Regions from separate parts of the Pseudomonas sp. HC1(2025) genome, predicted to be linked through region 4. Evidence: predicted binding sites of a transcription regulator. Region 4 holds the regulator's gene; each other region holds the start of a gene.
The links. The regulator sigma-54, encoded in region 4, starts transcription at its own class of promoters, with help from an activator protein. The targets are predictions, from matches to a motif close to ANTGGCATNNANNTTGCTNT.

Region 1 (4,811 bases), 2.7 Mb from region 4:
CTCATGGCCTGGCGGCGCATCAGGGTGTAGGCCTGTTCCTCATTGCAGTCCTTCATTTTCATCAGCAAGCCCTTGGCCAGCTCGATGCGCTTGCGTTCCGCCAGTTGCTGGTCGCGGGCCAGTAGTTGTGCGCGCAAGGCCTGGTCGCTCTCGAAGCGCGCCATGGCGACATCAAGGATCGGTTGCAGGCGCTGGGCCTGGATGCCTTCGACGATGTAGGCGCTGACCCCGGACTTGATCGCCTGGCGCATTACCCCGGGATCATGTTCGTCGGTAAACATCACGATGGGCCGCGGCTGGTCGCGGCTGACCAGCACCACTTGCTCCATCACATCGCGCCCGGGTGATTCGGTATCGATCAGAATCACGTCCGGGCGCACCGTTTCGACGCGCGCCGGCAGGTCGATGGTCAGGCCGGACTCGTCGATTACCTCAAAACCGGCCTCGGTCAGCGCGCTCTTGAGGCGCCCGACTTTGCGTGGGGTGTCATTGATCAGCAGGATTCGCAACATGGGTGGCCTCCGGTCAGCGCAATGCCTGGCGGACGACATCGTCGGCCAGGGCATGCAGGCGGAAACTGCGGGCATAACCGGCCGGGTCCGAGCCGTCCCAGACCTTGCCGTCGATCAATTGGCTGCTGCGCATCTGCGTGTCCATGGCCGCCACGCCCACGGCGCTTGCGGCCTGGCGATAGAGATCCAGTTGTTGCACCTGGCGGGCCACGGCGAGGTAATCGGGGTCTTCCCGCAAAAGGCCCCAGCGGCGGAACTGGGTCATGAACCACATGCCATCGGACAGGTACGGCAGGTTGACCTCGCCCTCGCCATGGAAGCGCAGCGCGTGCGCGTCCTGCCAGTGGTTGCCCAGGCCGTCGGCATAGGCGCCCAGCAGCCGTGGCTCGATGCAGTCGAGCGGGGCGTCCAGGTATTCCCGGGCGCTCAGCAGTTGCGCGGTGGAACGTCGGTTTTCGATGCTGTCGTCGATAAAGCGGCTGGCTTCCAGGACCGCCATCACCAGCACCCGGGCGGTGTTGGGGTACTGCTCGACAAACGCCTGGGTGCAGCCCAGGACTTTCTCCGGGTGGTCCGGCCAGATCGCCTGGCTGGTGGCGAGGGTAAAACCCTGGTGCTGTTGCGCCGCGCTGGCGCACCAGGGTTCGCCGACACACAGGCCGTCGATCCGCCCGGCTTGCAGGTGCGCGACCATCTGCGGCGGCGGCACTACCACACTGTCCACATCCCGCAATGGATGAATGCCCTGGCTAGCCAGCCAGTAATACAACCACATGGCGTGGGTGCCGGTAGGAAACGTCTGGGCGAAGGTCAGTTTTGTCCGGCTTTGGTGCACCTTGCGCGCCAGTGCCTCAGGACTGGTCACGCCCTGTTGTTGCAGGCCCTGGGACAGGTTGATGCCCTGGCCATTCTGGTTCAGGCCCATCAGCACCGCCATGTCGGTCGGCGCAACGCCGCCGATGCCCAGATGCACCGCATAGATCAGGCCGTACAGGCTGTGGGCGGCGTCGAGTTCGCCGCTGACCAGCTTGTCCCGCAGGCCGGCCCAGGATGACTGGCGCTTGAGGTTTAGCGTCAGGCCGTAGGGCTGGGCAAACCCCTGGGTCGCCGCGACCACCAGCGAGGCACAATCGCTCAAGGCCATGAAGCCCAGGTCGAGGCTGCTCTTTTCCGGGGCATCGCTGCCGTTGACCCAGGCCAGAGGGTTGTTGGCCTGGCTGTTGCCGAGCTGATCACTCATTTAAACCTACCTTCTGTATGAAAAAAGGCGTCGTCATGCCAGGCGGCATGCAAGCCGCGGCAGGTAACGACGCCTTTGTCTGTGAGCCCGTTCCGGCGTTGGCGCGGGCTGCGCTGGGTAGGGCAAAGCAAGGCACATGCCACGGCGCCCGGGCGAGTGGTGGTTGATCAGGTTTTCATCAAGATTGCACCCGGGTGGGCTTTCACTATGGCGCTCTTTCACGCAACACCGTCCAGGAAACCCGGCGTGCTCCTTGATCGATCTACTGCAACGACCTGTCGTGGCTTTTTACAGCGCTGGCTGCTGGGCGGTCTGTTGATGCTCAATGCCTTGCCGGCCATGGGCGAGTCCTATCTGATGTGGGACGAAAGCCTACAAGGCTTCTTCAGACGGCTTGCGGTGCCCCTGGGCCAGCCCATCGTGGTCAGCAAACTGGCGGCGGGCAAGCGCATTACCGGGCATTTTGATTTTGCCCATGCACAAGCGGTCCTGGAGAGCGTGGCGTTACAGCACGATCTGATCTGGTACAGCGACGGCCAGGTGCTGCATCTCTACGACGCCAGCGAGGCCAAGAGTTCCGGGGTGACCCTGCGCTACATGACCGTCGACCGATTGCGCCAGGTCATGCGCCGCGCGGGGCTCGAAGAGGCGCGTTACCCCCTGCGCAAGGCCGGCGCCCGATTGTTTTATGTGTCGGGGCCCGCCAACTACGTCGACCACGTCCTGCGCCTGGCCCAGTTGATGGATCGCCCGCGCCCGGCGCGACGCGAGGCCCCGCCTGAAGTGGGCGTAGTCCAGGTGCAGAATGCCGACGTCTCGGACCGTCGGTATGACATGGGCTCGCAGACCATCACCGTGCCGGGTGTCGCCACGCTGCTCGAGAAACAGCTCGCCACGCTGGGGCGCAAGGCCGGCACCGGCGCGGTGGTAATCGCCTACCCAGAGACCAACAGCCTGCTGGTCAAAGGCAGTGAGCAGCAGTTGAGGCTGATCAAAAAACTGGTGGCTGAGCTGGACACACCCGCGCATTCCGTCACTTCGACGCCCTTGAGTGCCGAGCAATACGAGCGTGTGCGGCGTGCATTTGCGCGGATCGCCGAGCCGTAGCGGGGTTTGTACAGACTTCGAAAGTTCCTACGCAACACTCCCGGAAAACTTCGAAGCAGCGGGCTTTTTCCTAACGTGAAACTGGCTGCGGGTTTCTATAGTCGCCCTATCTCCCAGACGGTGCGCTATGGAAAATCAGGGCGCCGTGAATGTCCGCAGACAGGTACAGAGGTTTGAATGGTTGTTGCAGTTGAGGGCTTGATGGCGGCGTCCCTCGCCTTTGGTCATTGGAGGTTGCAGGCGGATGGCAGGTTGACCACTGAAGGTCGCGACATTCAGCTACCACCCAAGGAATGTCACGTGTTGCGCCTGTTGCTGGCCACGCCCGGCGTGCTGGTCAGCAAGGACCACCTGCTGGAGCAGGTCTGGCCCCATACCGATATCGCCGAAGAGTCCCTGACCCGGTGCATCTACGCGCTGCGCAAGCAGTTGGAGGGCGACCGGGCGCTGATCGCGACCGTGTATGGCCGTGGTTATCGCTTCAATGGCCGGGTGCGGGTGATCGAGCCACCTGGCCCGGCGCAGGCGGCGGGCAAAGCGCCAGGTGCGTGCCCTGCCTGTGGATGGTATGGCGAGCGGGCATGAAACGCGCCTGCCGGCTGGGACTGTTGTTGCTTTGCCTGGGCGGGGCAGGCGAAGCCCGGGCGTACTGCTGGGCCGAGGCCGCTCGTCAATACGATATCGAGCCGGAACTGTTGCAGGCGATTGCCGCTGTGGAGTCCGGCTACCGTGCCGAGGCCATGAACTACAGCAATAACAACGGCACCTATGATATTGGCCTGATGCAAATCAACAGCATCCATCTGCCTCGCCTGCTCAAGCAGGGCATTACCGAGCAGCGCCTGTTGGATGAGCCCTGTCTGTCGGTCGAGGTGGGGGCCTCGATCCTGGCCGGCTTCATCAAGCAGTTTGGCTACAACTGGACTGCCGTGGGCGCCTATAACGTCGGGCCTGGGGCGGGGACCGAGCGTGACGCGTTGCGCCTGCGCTACGCGCAGAAGATCTGGAGCCGCTATGAAGAGTTGATGGCCCATCGCAATGGATGATCGACCGGCGGTGTGCCATGCCTCGCACGGACCCGCCACCCCGGCTATAATCGCCGCCACCTTTTGCCGCCATCCGAGTCAAGCCCGCCCATGTATACCCTGGCCCGCCAGCTGTTGTTCAAACTCTCCCCGGAAACTTCCCACGATCTGTCCCTGGACCTGATCGGCGCGGGTGGCCGCCTGGGGCTCAATGGCCTGGTGTGCAAGGCGCCGGCGAAGATGCCGGTGTCGGTGATGGGGCTCGATTTTCCCAACCCGGTGGGCCTGGCGGCTGGCCTGGACAAGAATGGCGCGGCCATCGATGGCTTCGCGCAGCTGGGGTTCGGTTTTGTCGAGATCGGCACCGTCACGCCGCGCCCGCAGCCGGGCAATCCCAAGCCGCGCATTTTCCGCCTGCCGGAAGCCGAGGCGATCATCAACCGCATGGGCTTCAACAACCTGGGGGTTGACCACCTGTTGTCCCGGGTACAGGCCGCCAAGTACAAGGGCATCCTCGGGATCAATATCGGCAAGAACTTCGATACCCCGGTGGAGCGTGCGGTGGATGACTACCTGACTTGCCTGGACAAGGTCTACGCCCACGCCAGCTATGTGACAGTCAACGTCAGTTCGCCCAACACCCCGGGCCTGCGCAGCCTGCAATTTGGCGATTCCCTCAAACAGTTGCTCGAAGCCCTCCGCCAGCGCCAGGAAGACCTGGCGGTACGCCACGGCAAGCGCGTGCCGTTGGCAATCAAGATCGCCCCGGACATGAGCGACGAAGAAACCGTGCTGGTGGCCCAGGCTCTGGTGGATTCGGGGATGGACGCGGTGATTGCGACCAACACCACCCTCAGCCGTGTCGGCGTTGAAGGCTTGGCCTACGGTGACGAAGCCGGTGGCCTTTCCGGTGCGCCAGTGCGTGAC
Region 2 (4,811 bases), 570 kb from region 4:
CGGTCACACGAGTTAAGAGGCGGTTTCATTGTCTACGGGTAATTTGGATTTCGAACAGTTCCGGGTCTTCCTGGAAAAAGCCTGTGGCATATTGCTCGGTGAAAACAAGCAATACCTGGTATCAAGCCGTCTCAACAAATTGATGGAGCAGCAGGGCATCAAGTCCCTGGGCGAGTTGGTACAGCGCATCCAGGGCCAACCGCGCAGCGGGCTCAAGGAGATGGTGGTCGATGCCATGACTACCAACGAAACCCTGTGGTTTCGTGACACCTACCCCTTCGAGGTGCTCAAGAACAAGGTATTGCCCGAGGCCATCAAGGCTAGCCCTGGCCAGCGCTTGCGCATCTGGTCGGCGGCGTGTTCGTCTGGGCAGGAACCCTATTCGCTGTCGATGTCCATCGATGAGTTCGAACGGACCAACATGGGCCAGTTGAAGGCCGGGGTGCAAATTGTTGCCACTGACCTGTCCGGCACCATGCTGACCAACTGCAAGACCGGCGAATATGACAGCCTGGCCCTGGGCCGCGGCCTGTCCCCGGAGCGCCTGCAGCGTTACTTCGACCCCAAGGGCGCCGGGCGCTGGGCGGTCAAGGCGCCGATCAAGAGCCGGGTGGAGTTCCGCTCGTTCAACCTGCTGGACAGCTACGCCAGCCTTGGCAAGTTCGACATCGTGTTTTGCCGCAACGTCTTGATCTACTTCTCGGCTGAAGTGAAGAAGGACATCCTGCTGCGCATCCACGGTACGCTCAAGCGTGGCGGCTATTTGTTCCTCGGCGCGTCCGAGGCGCTGAACGGTTTGCCGGATCATTACCAGATGGTGCAGTGCAGCCCAGGCATTATCTACCAGGCCAAGTGATGGCTTGAGCCGAGCCGACGCAAAAGGGAGCCCCCAGGGGCTCCTTTTTTTTGTCCGGCGATCCTGGGGCGTGCCCTGCTGGAACTGATGTTTCCTTCCTCACCACCCAGCATTGGGTGGGCAAATTCAGCCCGCCCAATACGAAAAGTCGTGTTTGCGACGGTGGGATTGACTCTTCGTCGCGCTCACCAGAAGGAGGGTGTATGGGAAACGTTTCATCAGGGTACGGTCCGCAAGGCGCACGGTTTGCATTCGATTCTTCAGTTGAACAGCGGCGTATCGATGACCCCTTGGCGGGAAGAGGGCAGGCAGGTTCAAGGCCTGTATTTGGCGCCCATGGCCCCAGGCCGCCGGGTATGAATTTTGTCTCGGGTAATCCCAGGGCTTCGAGCCAGCCTTTCAATTATGGCGCTTATCCATCCGGCGGTAATTCTGCCCTGGCTCACAACAATTTTTTTCCTTCCAATAGCGCGACGCCGGGGAGAAAAACCGCGGATATTTTTGGCGGTTTTTTCCAGAGTGAAAACGGCAACTGCGCCACTATTTCAGCCATCAAGGCCTCAATGCAGCGTTTTGGCCAGAAACCGACCGATATCTTCAAGGACGTGAAGAAAACCGCCAATGGCTACCATGTCACCATGCGGGATGGGAAAACCGTGGATTTGACCCGGCAGGAACTGCAACAGGCCACCCAGCACGCCGGGCTCAAAGGAAGTGATCCCGCGATGATCAAGGACGCCAGCTTTATATACGCCGTCAGTGCCAAGCGGGCGCAGAACGAAAACCACGAAGGATCAGGGCACAGCTATGCCAAGGCCTTGGACTCTCTTAAAAACGGTGAGTACACCAAGGATGTGTTTGTCCGGTTGGGCCTGAAGGATCATGTCAGGCAGGGGACTTTGCGCGACTTGCAAAGTGGCATGGTGGGTACGATAGACAAGGATGTGGGCGGTGCCGGTACCGCGCACTCGATGGCGGTAATTGGGGGAATGGAGGAGCGCTGGGGCAAAGTGGGACAGCGAGCCACAGCGGGCAAGATTTCCGATGGCAGGGGGCACGAATGGAAAGAGAACGTATTGGTTCTGACTTGATGGCACTCCTCCAGGCCACCTCCGCAGGAACCGGCAATCCGGCTCCTGCCGCTTTCTTTAAACGGCAATGCCCATTGCCGCTTTCCTGACGTTTCGCGGAAAAGCGTTGCCGCTTTTGCGCCATTGCCGCCGGCAATGCCTGCCTAACCCCTTGATTTATTGGGGTTGATAAACCTGGCATGGGGCTTGCTATAACCCTGTTACGAAAAGCAGGTCAGCCCCTAAAGGTTTCCGCCATGAGCATCAGCTTCGATAAAGCGCTCGGTATCCACGAACAAGCCCTGGGCTTCCGCGCCCAGCGTGCCGAAGTCCTGGCTAACAACATCGCCAACGCCGATACCCCGAACTACAAGGCTCGGGACCTGGACTTTGCCGCCGTGCTCGCCGCACAGAGCGACAAGACCAAGAACGGCTCCTTCGCCTTGAACATGACCAATAACCGTCATATCGAAGCCCAGGGCCTGAGCAGTGGCGATGAGTCGCTGATGTATCGCACGCCGATGCAGCCGTCGATCGACCAGAACACCGTCGATGCGCAGCTGGAGCAATCGAACTACGCCGAGAACTCGGTGAACTTCCAGGCCAGCTTCACCCTGCTCAACAGCAAATTCAAAGGGCTGATGTCAGCCCTGCGCGGAGAGTAAGCCATGTCTCTATCCAGTGTTTTCAATATTGCCGGTAGTGGCATGAGCGCCCAGACCACGCGTCTGAACACGGTCGCCAGTAACATTGCCAACGCCGAGACAGTGTCGTCGAGCATCGACCAGACCTACCGCGCCCGGCACCCGGTGTTCGCCACCATGTTTCAGGCCGGTCAGAACGGCGGCAGCGATTCGTTGTTCCAGAGCCAGGATGCTGCCGGCCAGGGCGTCCAGGTGCTGGGGGTGGTCGAAGACCAGAGCAACCTCGAAGCGCGCTACGAGCCCAATCATCCTGCCGCGAACGAAAAGGGCTACGTGTACTACCCCAACGTCAACGTGGTCGAGGAAATGGCTGACATGATTTCCGCCAGTCGCTCGTTCCAGACCAACGCGGAAATGATGAACACCGCCAAAGCCATGATGCAGAAGGTCCTGACCCTCGGTCAGTGATAAGGGGCGCTAAAGCATGTCTGTCACTAACGATGTGTCGAATCAGTCGACGATCCAGAGTCTGTTCGACTCCAAGGTCAAGGATGCCAAGTCCAGCCAGGGCAACCTGGCCGACACGGCCAAGGCGGCCTCGGGCAACCAGTCCCTGGGCAAGGATGCGTTTCTGCAACTGCTGGTTACCCAGCTCAAGAACCAGAACCCGCTGTCGCCCCAGGACAACGGCGCGTTCGTCGCGCAACTGGCGCAGTTCAGCAGCCTGGAAGGCATCAACACCCTGAACGACTCGGTGAACACCATCACCGGCAACTACAAGTCGTCGCAGGCACTGCAAGCCTCGTCGCTGGTCGGGCGTTCGGTGATTATCGAAACCAACAAGGCCATGGTCGACACCAGCAAGAGCTTCACCGGCTCGGTCGCCGTGGGTTCGTCGGTGGGCAACGTCACCGTCAAGGTCACCGACAAGGACGGCAAGCTGGTCAAGACCATCGATCTGGGCGCCCAGAGCGCCGGCAAGTCGGACTTTATCTGGGACGGCAAGAACGAGGCGGGCGAGCAGTTGGATTCCGGCACCTACACCTTCGCGGCCAGCACCAAGAATGACGCTGGTGATTCGGTTGCCCTGAAAACCTCGCTGCCGGCCACGGTCACCAGCGTGACCTTGAGCCAGACTGGCGGCGAAATGCTGCTCAATCTTTCTGGCGGCATGGGCAGCATCAAGCTGTCGCAAATTCAGACTATCGGTACATAGAGCCGGCTAGATACGGCAAGAGGAGAGAAACATGTCTTTTAATATCGGCCTTAGCGGCCTCTATGCGGCCAACAAACAACTGGACGTGACCGGCAACAACATCGCCAACGTCGCGACCACTGGCTTCAAGTCGTCCCGCGCAGAGTTCGGCGACATTTATGCGGCGTCCCGCTTGGGCACTGGCAATAAAACCATCGGCACGGGCGTTAACCTGGCGGCGGTCTCCCAACAATTCACCCAGGGTGAAGTCAACGGCAGCGGTGGCGTGTTGGACATGGGTATCCAGGGCGGCGGCTTCTTCGTGCAGAAGGGCAGCGACGGCTCGCTGGAGTACACCCGTAATGGCTCGTTCCAGGCGAACAAGGACGGCTACATCACCAACAACACCGGCACCTCGCGCCTGCAGGGCTACGCTGCCGATGAAGATGGCAAAATCTCCAAGAGCGGCCTGACCGACCTGCGGATCAACCTGTCCAACTTGCCGCCCAAAGCGTCGACCAAGGTTGATTCCAGCAGCAACCTGAACTCCTCCAAGCCGGTGATCGACCAGACGACCAGCCCGTTTGATCCGACTGAAGCGAGCACGTTTACCGAGCAGTACGGCACCACGTTGTATGACACTCAAGGCAATGCCCATGAGATGGTGCAGTACATGGTGAAAACCGGCTCCAATACCTGGAAGTCCTACACCCTGATCGACGGACGCAATCCTGACGGTACGCCGGTCAAGGGCACAGGTGCGGTTGCGCCGGTGGCCTCCACGGTGACATTTGATACATCAGGCACGCTCAAGGGGATCGTCACTCCGCCAAGCACCGTATCCAACACCACCCTGACCATCAGCAACTGGAAGCCGGGCGTCATGGACAATGGCGTGTGGAACCCTGACAACGGGGCTGCTGCCAACCCGGGCGGTATTGCGATCAACATGTCTGATATCACTCAGTACAACTCGGCCAGCTACCGCAACCCGCCGATCACTGATGGCTATGCCACCGGCGAAATCACCGGGCTGAAAATCGACG
Region 3 (4,811 bases), 810 kb from region 4:
TTTTCTTGCTTTCTTCGATCAGGATGTGTGGCGTTGTGGATGGCATGGGTGCACCGAAGGAGTAATAGGCGCTACTATTGAGCGACTGCTCAAGTATCTTTGAGCGATCGCTCAAAAAGCAAGCGCCGCTTATCTGGTGGCGCCCGTAAGGAATTGCCCATGTCGCGTATCGACCGTAAAGACCAGATCATCGCCGCTGCCTTGGAGCTGTTTCGCAGCAAGGGCTTTGCCGATGTATCCACCCGTGACTTGGCCGAACATGCCGGGCTGTCGCGCAGCCATGTCTATCACTACTTCAGCGACTGGAATGAATTGCGCCGCGAAGCCTTTGTGCGCTTTGCGAATGAGCAATTGGATGAAGTGCGCGAGCCCTTGGCCGATGCGCCACCACTGGAGGCGCTCGTAGGATTCTTGAGCGACTGCCTGCCCAGCACCGCCGATGCAGGCTGGGCGCTCTGGCTGGACGCCTGGGACGAGGCCATGCATGACGCGCAAATGGCCCAGGCTTACCTGGTGATCAATGCCCAATGGCAAGGCATGCTTGCCGAGGTGATCGAGCGGGGTGTCGCTGCCGGGGTCTTTCGCTGCAAGTCGCCCCAACGCGCTGCACGGCAGCTCTTCGCCCTGGCGATGGGCTACGCCGATGACCTGATGCTCAAGCCTTCCGCCGAGTCGGCAGAAGCGGTACTGGGTGAGGTGCTGGAAGTGGCGAGGCTGCTGCTGGATTTTTCCTGAACGCTGCTAGCCAACTGATGCCGGCCGGTACTGCAATGCCTCCGCCAAGTGATGGCGAGCGATGCCTTCCACTTGCTCAAGGTCTGCCAGGGTACGCGCGACCTTGAGCAGTCGGTGGGCTGCGCGCAGCGATAACGTCAGCCGCTCGCAAGCGCTCTCCAGCCAGCTTTCATCGGCGTTTACCAGTGCGCAGTGCTCGCGTAATCCCGCCAGGTCGAGGAAGGCATTCGCGCAACCCTGGCGCCCTTGCTGGCGCTCCCGGGCCTCGGCCACTTGGGCGGATGCCTTCGCCGTGTCATCACCGACCTTTTGGGAGGGGTTCAGCACGGTGGTTTCACGTGCCACGGTCAGGTGCAAATCAATCCGGTCCAGCAACGGCCCGGAGAGTTTGTTGCGGTAGCGCTGGATCTGCTCCGGCGTACACCGGCAACGTCCACTGGGCTCACCCATGTAACCGCAAGGGCAGGGGTTCATCGCCGCCACCAGTTGAAAGCGTGCCGGGAAGCTGACGCGGTCGCGTGCCCGGGAAATCACGATATGTCCCGATTCCAGCGGTTCGCGCAGCACCTCCAGCACCTTGCGATCAAATTCCGGCAGCTCATCGAGAAACAACACCCCGTGATGGGCCAGGGTGATTTCCCCAGGCTGCGGTTTCGAGCCGCCGCCCACCAGCGCCGGCCCGGACGCGGAATGGTGCGGCTGGCGAAAGGGCCGATGAGGCCAGTGGCTCAACGGCGCCAGGCTGACCACTGATTGGATCGCCGCCACTTCCAGCGCCTCCTGTTCGCTCAAGGGCGGTAGCAGGCCGGGCAGGCGGCTGGCAAGCAAGGTCTTGCCGGTGCCGGGTGGCCCGCTGAACAGCAAGTTGTGGGCACCCGCTGCCGCAATCAGCAGTGCGCGCTTGGCGGCCAGTTGGCCCTGCACCTCGCTCAGGTCCGGGTAAGGTTTGTTCAGGTACAGCAATCCGTCGGACGTGTAAGGCTCGATCGGCACCAGCCCATTCAGGTGCGCCACCACTTGCAGCAGATGATCCACCGCAATCACCTTCAACCCCGAGGCCAGGCATGCCTCCTCGGCATTGGCCCTGGGCACGATCACGCTGCGCCCGGCCTTGCGTGCGGCCAATGCGGCTGGCAACACACCTTTGACGGCACGCACTTCGCCAGACAGGGCCAGTTCGCCGAGGCACTCCACGCCATCCAACGCCTGTGCCGGCACCTGTACGCTGGCCGCGAGAATCCCCAGGGCAATCGCCAGATCAAAACGCCCGCCGTCCTTGGGCAGGTCGGCGGGCGCCAGGTTAAGGGTGATGCGGCGCGCGGGGTATTGCAGCGCACTGTTGAGAATGGCGCTGCGCACGCGGTCTTTGCTTTCCTTGACCGCAGTCTCCGGCAAGCCCACCAGGGTCAGGGACGGCAAGCCATTGGCCATATGCACTTCGACCGTGACGGCGGGGGCTTCGACGCCGATCTGGGCGCGGCTGTGGACGATGGCGAGGGACATGTTCGTTCCTTGAAGGGAGGGCCGCTTTGCGGTTTTTCAAGGGTAGACGAGAGAGGGGGAGGCGCCTTGCGCAGGTTTTACTGAACGTATCCGGGCGTTGAAATTGCAGGAGCCGGCTTGGTGTGTCAGGTAGACAGCCATCGCCGGCAAGCCGGCTCCTACAGGGGGCAGGGTGGTTATTCCTGGGGTGGATTCAACCGTGCTTCCAACTCTGCCACCTTCGCCTCCAGGCTCTCCAGGCGTGCTCGGGTGCGGGCCAGGACTACCATCTGGCTGTCGAATTCTTCCCGGCTGACCAGGTCCAGTTTGCTGAACCCGCTTTGCAGCAGTGCCTTGAACTGGCTTTCGATTTCATTGCGAGGCAGCGGGGTCTCGCCGCTGAACAGGCGAGAGGCGTGGCCGCTCAGGGCGTCGAGGAGGTCTTTGGGCGCGAGCATGGGAAACATTCCGGAAAACAGTTGGCCGGCAGTGTATCACGCAGCGCCTATAGTCTTTTCCCAGTGCTCTGCGCACGCTTTTCGCGCATTGGCCCGAATGCGGATGCACTGTTTTTGTGCGTATGTGGGCTGCTACACCGGCCCACTGCTCGGTGTGAGCGGGCAACGGATTGATTTCAGTGATTTTTACGGAGCTGGCAAGGTTTCTGCTTAGACGATCATGACCCATGCACTGATGCAGTCGCTGTGACGAATGCAGTGCGCTGACGGACCAGGGTACATGTTTCGTCACCAACGGTTAGCTGGCGTCGACAAGGCAATTGCCGAGGCGACGATGCGTTACAAAGCCAGGCACTGCGCTTAGACTTGAGACGGGTTTGTTTTCCTGGGGCAAGTCCACCAATTCGGGAGAGAGTTTTCATGAAGCTAGTCACTGCCATCATCAAGCCGTTCAAGTTGGACGATGTACGCGAGTCACTGTCCGAGATCGGCGTGCAGGGCATTACCGTCACTGAGGTCAAAGGCTTCGGTCGGCAGAAGGGTCATACCGAGCTGTATCGCGGCGCGGAATACGTAGTCGATTTCCTGCCGAAGGTGAAGATTGATGTCGCCATTGACGACAAGGATCTTGATCGGGTTATCGAGGCGATAACCAAGGCGGCCAACACCGGCAAGATCGGCGACGGCAAGATCTTCGTGGTCAATCTGGAACAGGCTATTCGCATCCGTACCGGCGAAACCGATACCGACGCAATCTAAGCCGCCAAACCCCAACGCCCCAGGAGAAAACAATATGACTCTGCGTAAATTCGCAGGGCTAGGAGCCCTGTTGTCCATCGTAATGCCCAGCCTGGCCATGGCGGCAGACGAAGTGGCGGCTCCAGTCCTCAATTCCGGCGACACTGCCTGGATGCTGACAGCCACCGCACTGGTGCTGTTCATGACCATCCCTGGCCTGGCGCTGTTCTACGGCGGCATGGTCCGCTCCAAAAACATTCTTTCTGTGATGATGCAGTGCTTCGCCATTACCGGTCTGATCAGCATCCTGTGGGTCGTCTACGGCTACAGCATTGCGTTCGACACCACCGGCATGGAGCAGGGCGTCGTCAACTTCAACTCGTTCTTCGGCGGCATGGGCAAGGCGTTCCTGGCGGGTGTCACACCGTCCAGCATCACTGGGCCTGCAGCGCTGTTCCCGGAAGCGGTGTTCATCACCTTCCAGATGACCTTCGCGATCATCACCCCGGCGCTGATCGTCGGTGCGTTTGCCGAGCGTATGAAGTTTTCCGCCATGCTGCTGTTCATGGCCATCTGGTTCACCCTGGTCTATGCGCCGATCGCGCACATGGTCTGGAGCGGCAACGGCGGCCTGATGTGGGACTGGGGCGTGCTGGACTTCGCTGGCGGCACCGTGGTGCACATCAACGCCGGTGTGGCTGGCCTGGTGGCGTGCATCGTGCTCGGCAAGCGTAAAGGCTACCCGACTACGCCGATGGCCCCGCATAACCTGGGCTACACCCTGATCGGCGCGGCGATGCTGTGGATCGGTTGGTTCGGCTTCAACGCCGGCTCTGCTGCTGCGGCCAACGGCACGGCGGGCATGGCGATGCTGGTGACCCAGATCGCTACCGCGGCTGCGGCGCTGGGCTGGATGTTCGCCGAGTGGATCACCCACGGCAAACCAAGCGCCCTGGGCATCGCTTCGGGTGTGGTTGCCGGCCTGGTGGCCGTCACCCCGGCCGCTGGTACCGTAGGCCCAATGGGCGCCCTGGTGATCGGCCTGGCGTCTGGCGTGATCTGCTTCTTCTGCGCCACCAGCCTCAAGCGCAAGCTGGGCTACGATGACTCCCTGGATGCCTTCGGCGTGCACGGTGTTGGCGGGATTGTCGGGGCGATCCTCACCGGTGTATTCGCGGCGCCGATCCTGGGTGGCTTCGGCACGGTGACCGATATTGCCGCACAGGTCTGGATCCAGGCCAAGGGCGTAGGCTTTACCGTGATCTACACCGGTGTCGTGACCTTTGTGATTCTCAAGGTGCTGGACTTGACCATCGGCCTGCGTGTGACCGAAGAGGAAGAGGCCGTTGGCCTGGACCTGGCGGAACACAACGAACGTGGCTACAACTTGTAAGAACC
Region 4 (4,811 bases):
GTGATGCTATCGCAGGCAAGCCAGCTCCCACGCAAGCCCGTACAGGGGCTATTCGCCTTCATCGAAGTAATTGTTGATTAGCTTCACCAGCGCATCCAGCGCTTCCTGCTCCTGCTCACCTTCGGTCTTCAGATGAATCTTGGTGCCCTTGCCTGCGGCGAGCATCATCATGGCCATGATGCTTTTACCATCGACCATGGACTCCGGTGTACGCCCGGCACGCACCTGGCAAGGAAACTGGCCCGCTACCCCGACAAATTTAGCCGACGCGCGGGCATGCAGGCCCAGTTTGTTGATGATTTCAATTTCCAGAGCGGGCATCGCGAAGGTGTTCCTTTCAGCTGAGGTCGCGGTGGCGAACCTGGACATTCTTGAGGGTTTTCTGCAAGACCTGGCCCAGCCGCTCGGTCAGGTAGACGGAGCGGTGATGCCCGCCGGTACAGCCGATAGCGATGGTGACGTAGGCCCGGTTGCTGGCGGCAAAGCGCGGTAGCCACTTGAGCAGGTAGCTGGAGATGTCCTGGAACATCTCTTCCACATCCGGTTGCGCCGCCAGGTACTCGGCAACCGGTAGGTCCAGCCCGGACTGATCGCGCAGTTCCGGCTTCCAATAAGGGTTGGGCAGGCAACGCACGTCAAATACCAGGTCGGCGTCTACCGGCATGCCCCGCTTGAAACCAAAGGATTCAACCAGGAAGGCCGTGCCCGGTTCCGGTTGGTTCAGCAGGCGCAGCTTGATGGCGTCACGCAGCTGGTAAAGGTTCAGGCTAGTGGTATTGATCTTGAGGTCGGCCAAATCGATGATCGGCCCCAACAGCTTGGTCTCGTCTTCGATGGCTTCGGCCAGCGAGCGGTGTGGGCTGCTCAGCGGGTGGCGGCGACGGGTCTCCGAGAAGCGCTTGAGCAGCGTTTCTTCGTCGGCGTCCAGGTACAGCACGTCGCAATGAATATGCTTGGCACGTACCTCTTCAAGCAATTCCGGGAATCGCGTGAGGTGGCTGGGTAGGTTGCGTGCATCGATCGAAACGGCCACCAACGGTTGCGCCAGTTCGGTATGGATCAGCGCGCGCTCAGCCAGCTCGGGCAGGAGGCCAGCCGGCAAGTTGTCGATGCAATAGAAGCCGTTGTCCTCTAACACATTGAGGGCCGTACTTTTACCTGAGCCGGAACGCCCGCTGACGATGATCAAACGCATGATTACTGCCCGCTTTGCTCATCTAGGACAACCTGATACAGCGCTTCATTGGTGCTGGCGCTACGCAGTTTCTTACGTACTTCTTCACGGTCGAGCATGCTGGCGATCTGCCGGAGCAGCTCCAGGTGTGCATCGGTGGCCGCTTCCGGGACCAGAAGGACGAACAGCAGGTCAACCGGAGCGCCATCGATGGCGTCGAAATCAATGGGGGCGTCCAGGTGCAGCAGGGCGCTTACCGGTGTTTCACAGCCTTTGAGGCGGCAATGAGGAATAGCGATGCCGTTGCCAAAACCGGTCGAGCCAAGTTTTTCACGGGCGATCAGGGCCTCATACACGTCTTGCATCACCAGTTCAGGCACTTCGCGGCTGATCAGGTTGGCAATCTGTTCGAGGGCTTTCTTTTTACTGCCGCCCGGCGCGTTCACGAGGGAACGGCCGGGGGTCAGGATGGTTTCAAGTCGAATCATGGGTGGGGAGTGTTAGCGGCCTGTGCCTTGAAGAAGGCTCTGCTGCTTTTCCTTATGCTTTTTGATTTGGCGATCCAGCTTGTCGGTCAGGTCGTCAATGGCGGCATACATGTCTGAATGCTCTGCATTGGCGACTACTTCCCCGCCGGGTATACGCAAGGTGGCTTCGATTTTCTGCTTCAGCTTTTCGACAGACATGATGACTTGCACATTGGTGATCTTGTCGAAATGCCCCTCAATTCGTTTGAGTTTTTCGCTGATGTAGGCGCGCAGCGGTTCGGTCACTTCCAGTTGGTGTCCACTGATGTTGACTTGCATACAGCTTCTCCTTCGTTGCCAGTGCATAAAGCGGCGGGTAGGGATACCCGCCACTGGAACGCTGTGGCCTGCCCGTCACATCAACCGCTTACGCTCGCTGGAAGGCGCGATCCCAAGGGACTCGCGGTACTTGGCGACGGTTCGACGGGCGACCTGAATGCCTTGTGCTTCCAGTAAACCAGCGATCTTGCTGTCACTCAACGGCTTTTTCTGATTTTCCGCCGCAACCAGTTTTTTGATGATCGCGCGGATCGCCGTGGACGAGCATTCGCCGCCCTCGGAGGTGCTGACGTGGCTGGAGAAAAAGTATTTCAGCTCATATATACCCCGTGGGGTATGCATGAATTTCTGCGTAGTGACCCGGGAAATAGTCGATTCATGCATGCCGACAGCCTCGGCAATGTCATGCAGTACCAGCGGCTTCATCGCTTCGTCGCCGTACTCCAGGAAGCCGCGCTGATGCTCGACGATCTGGGTGGCCACTTTCATCAAGGTCTCGTTGCGGCTTTGCAGGCTCTTGATGAACCAGCGTGCTTCCTGCAACTGGTTGCGCATGAACGTGTTGTCGGCACTGGTATCGGCCCGGCGCACGAAGCCTGCGTACTGCGGGTTGACCCGCAGGCGTGGCACCGATTCCTGGTTCAGTTCCACCAGCCAGCGCTCGTTGTCCTTGCGCACAATTACGTCAGGTACGACATATTCGGCTTCGCTGGACTCGATCTGCGAGCCTGGGCGCGGGTTGAGGCTCTGTACCAGTTCGATGATCTGGCGCAGGTCATCTTCCTTGAGCTTCATCCGGCGCATCAGCTGGCTGTAGTCGCGGCTGCCCAACAGGTCGATGTAATCGGTGACCAGGCGTTGGGCCTCGGTCAGCCACGGTGTCTTGGCGGGCAGTTGGCGCAATTGCAGCAACAGGCACTCGCTGAGGTTGCGCGCGCCAATGCCGGCAGGCTCGAACTGCTGGATGCGGTGCAGGACCGCTTCGATTTCGTCCAGCTCGATATCCAGCTCCGGGTCGAAGGCCTCGAGGATTTCTTCAAGGGTTTCGTCCAGGTAGCCCTGATTGTTGATGCAGTCGATCAGGGTCACGGCGATCAGGCGATCGGTGTCGGACATCGGGGCAAGGTTCAGTTGCCACAGCAAGTGGCTCTGCAGGCTTTCGCCGACGGAGGTGCGGGTGGTGAAGTCCCACTCGTCATCATCGTTGCTGGGCAGGCTGCTGGCGCTGGTCTGGTAGACATCTTCCCAGGCCGTATCCACCGGCAGTTCATTGGGGATGCGTTCGTTCCATTCGCCTTCTTCCAGGTTATCCACCGTGGGTGCGGTTTCCTGGTAGGACGGTTCCTGGACGTCAGTGTTGGGTTTTTGCTCTATGTTGTCGGCCAGCGGGTCGGCATTATCGAAGTCGTCGCCTTCTTCCTGGCGTTCGAGCATCGGGTTGGACTCCAGGGCCTCCTGGATTTCCTGTTGCAGGTCCAGGGTCGACAATTGGAGCAGGCGGATGGCCTGTTGCAGCTGCGGTGTCATCGTCAGCTGCTGGCCCATTCTCAGGACTAGCGATGGTTTCATGGCAGGGGCTTAACACCTTATTCGCCGGCGCAATGCGCCATCCACGACAGGGCGCGTGAGCGCCAAACATAAGCAAATTATATGCCTGATATCGGGGGCTTTGCCTAGAGCGCGGTAACAATAAAAATAATGAGGTTTTTATTGACTCCCGCGCCTGATGGCGAATGTCCTGACACCCCAGCGCTTACAGGCGGAACTCGTGCCCCAGGTACACTTCCTTGACCAGTTCGTTGGCCAGGATGGTGGCGGAGTCGCCTTCGGCAATCAGTTGGCCGTCGTTGACGATGTAGGCGGTTTCGCAGATATCCAGGGTCTCACGCACGTTGTGGTCGGTGATCAGTACGCCGATCCCCTTGGCCTTGAGGTGATGGATGATCTGCTTGATGTCGCCTACCGAAATCGGGTCGACACCGGCGAAGGGTTCATCCAGCAGGATGAACTTCGGTGCAGTGGCCAGGGCGCGGGCGATTTCCACGCGACGGCGCTCGCCGCCGGACAGGCTCATGCCGAGGTTGTCGCGAATGTGGTTGATGTGGAACTCCTGGAGCAGGCTTTCCAGCTCCTGGCGGCGTCCGTCGCGATCCAGTTCCTTGCGGGTTTCAAGGATCGCCATGATGTTGTCGGACACCGACAGTTTGCGGAAGATCGACGCCTCCTGGGGGAGATAGCCGATCCCGGCCCGTGCACGACCGTGCATGGGCTGGTGGCTGACGTCCAGGTCGTCGATCAATACGCGACCCTGGTCCGCCTGGACCAGGCCGACAATCATGTAGAAGCAGGTGGTCTTGCCGGCACCGTTGGGGCCAAGCAGGCCGACGATCTGGCCGCTGTCGATCGACAGGCTGACGTCGCGCACGACCTGACGGCTTTTATAGGCCTTGGCCAGATGCTGGGCTTTCAGGGTTGCCATTACTGGGCCTTCTTCTTCGGCTGGATAACCATGTCGATGCGCGGACGTGGCGCAGTGACCTTGGTGCCATTGGCGCGGCCGGCAGTGGCTACCTGCTTGACGGTGTCGTAGACGATTTTCTCGCCTTCGGTCGAGTTGCCGTCACTGCTGATCACTTTGGCGCGGTCGGTCAGTACGATGCGATTCTGCGGGGCATGGTACTGGATGGTCACGCCGTAGCCCTTGATCGGAGCTGGGTCGGTCGCCGCCTGTTGCTGCTCGAAATAGGCCAGGTTGCCCACCGAGGTCACGACGTCGATGTCGCCAGCCGGGGTGCGGGTCAGGGTCACGGTATTGCCGGTAATCTTCATCG

Region 1: the regulator sigma-54 is predicted to act here: its motif matches at 1,877-1,896, upstream of ACSSVH_RS07465 (CmpA/NrtA family ABC transporter substrate-binding protein).
Region 2: the regulator sigma-54 is predicted to act here: its motif matches at 2,121-2,140, upstream of flgB (flagellar basal body rod protein FlgB).
Region 3: the regulator sigma-54 is predicted to act here: its motif matches at 2,869-2,888, upstream of glnK (P-II family nitrogen regulator).

Annotation. Positions count from the first base shown of each region.
Region 1 covers NZ_CP196017.1:1,683,882-1,688,692, forward strand. Annotated here, with positions in the region: gene ACSSVH_RS07460 (ANTAR domain-containing response regulator) at 1-512, opposite strand, end outside; gene ACSSVH_RS07465 (CmpA/NrtA family ABC transporter substrate-binding protein) at 526-1,752, opposite strand; gene ACSSVH_RS07470 (secretin N-terminal domain-containing protein) at 1,999-2,859, shown strand; gene ACSSVH_RS07475 (winged helix-turn-helix domain-containing protein) at 3,061-3,444, shown strand; gene ACSSVH_RS07480 (transglycosylase SLT domain-containing protein) at 3,441-3,905, shown strand; gene ACSSVH_RS07485 (quinone-dependent dihydroorotate dehydrogenase) at 3,996-4,811, shown strand, end outside.
Region 2 covers NZ_CP196017.1:4,280,001-4,284,811, reverse strand. Annotated here, with positions in the region: gene cheR (protein-glutamate O-methyltransferase CheR) at 29-856, shown strand; gene ACSSVH_RS19030 (hypothetical protein) at 1,060-1,947, shown strand; gene flgB (flagellar basal body rod protein FlgB) at 2,184-2,591, shown strand; gene flgC (flagellar basal body rod protein FlgC) at 2,595-3,038, shown strand; gene flgD (flagellar hook assembly protein FlgD) at 3,055-3,786, shown strand; gene flgE (flagellar hook protein FlgE) at 3,818-4,811, shown strand, end outside.
Region 3 covers NZ_CP196017.1:5,657,432-5,662,242, reverse strand. Annotated here, with positions in the region: gene ACSSVH_RS25585 (ABC transporter six-transmembrane domain-containing protein) at 1-46, opposite strand, end outside; gene ACSSVH_RS25580 (TetR/AcrR family transcriptional regulator) at 160-735, shown strand; gene ACSSVH_RS25575 (YifB family Mg chelatase-like AAA ATPase) at 742-2,238, opposite strand; gene ACSSVH_RS25570 (accessory factor UbiK family protein) at 2,415-2,675, opposite strand; gene glnK (P-II family nitrogen regulator) at 3,096-3,434, shown strand; gene ACSSVH_RS25560 (ammonium transporter) at 3,469-4,806, shown strand.
Region 4 covers NZ_CP196017.1:4,848,682-4,853,492, reverse strand. Annotated here, with positions in the region: gene ACSSVH_RS21710 (HPr family phosphocarrier protein) at 49-321, opposite strand; gene rapZ (RNase adapter RapZ) at 338-1,195, opposite strand; gene ptsN (PTS IIA-like nitrogen regulatory protein PtsN) at 1,198-1,662, opposite strand; gene hpf (ribosome hibernation-promoting factor, HPF/YfiA family) at 1,675-1,980, opposite strand; gene ACSSVH_RS21690 (RNA polymerase factor sigma-54) at 2,056-3,549, opposite strand; gene lptB (LPS export ABC transporter ATP-binding protein) at 3,734-4,459, opposite strand; gene lptA (lipopolysaccharide transport periplasmic protein LptA) at 4,459-4,811, opposite strand, start outside.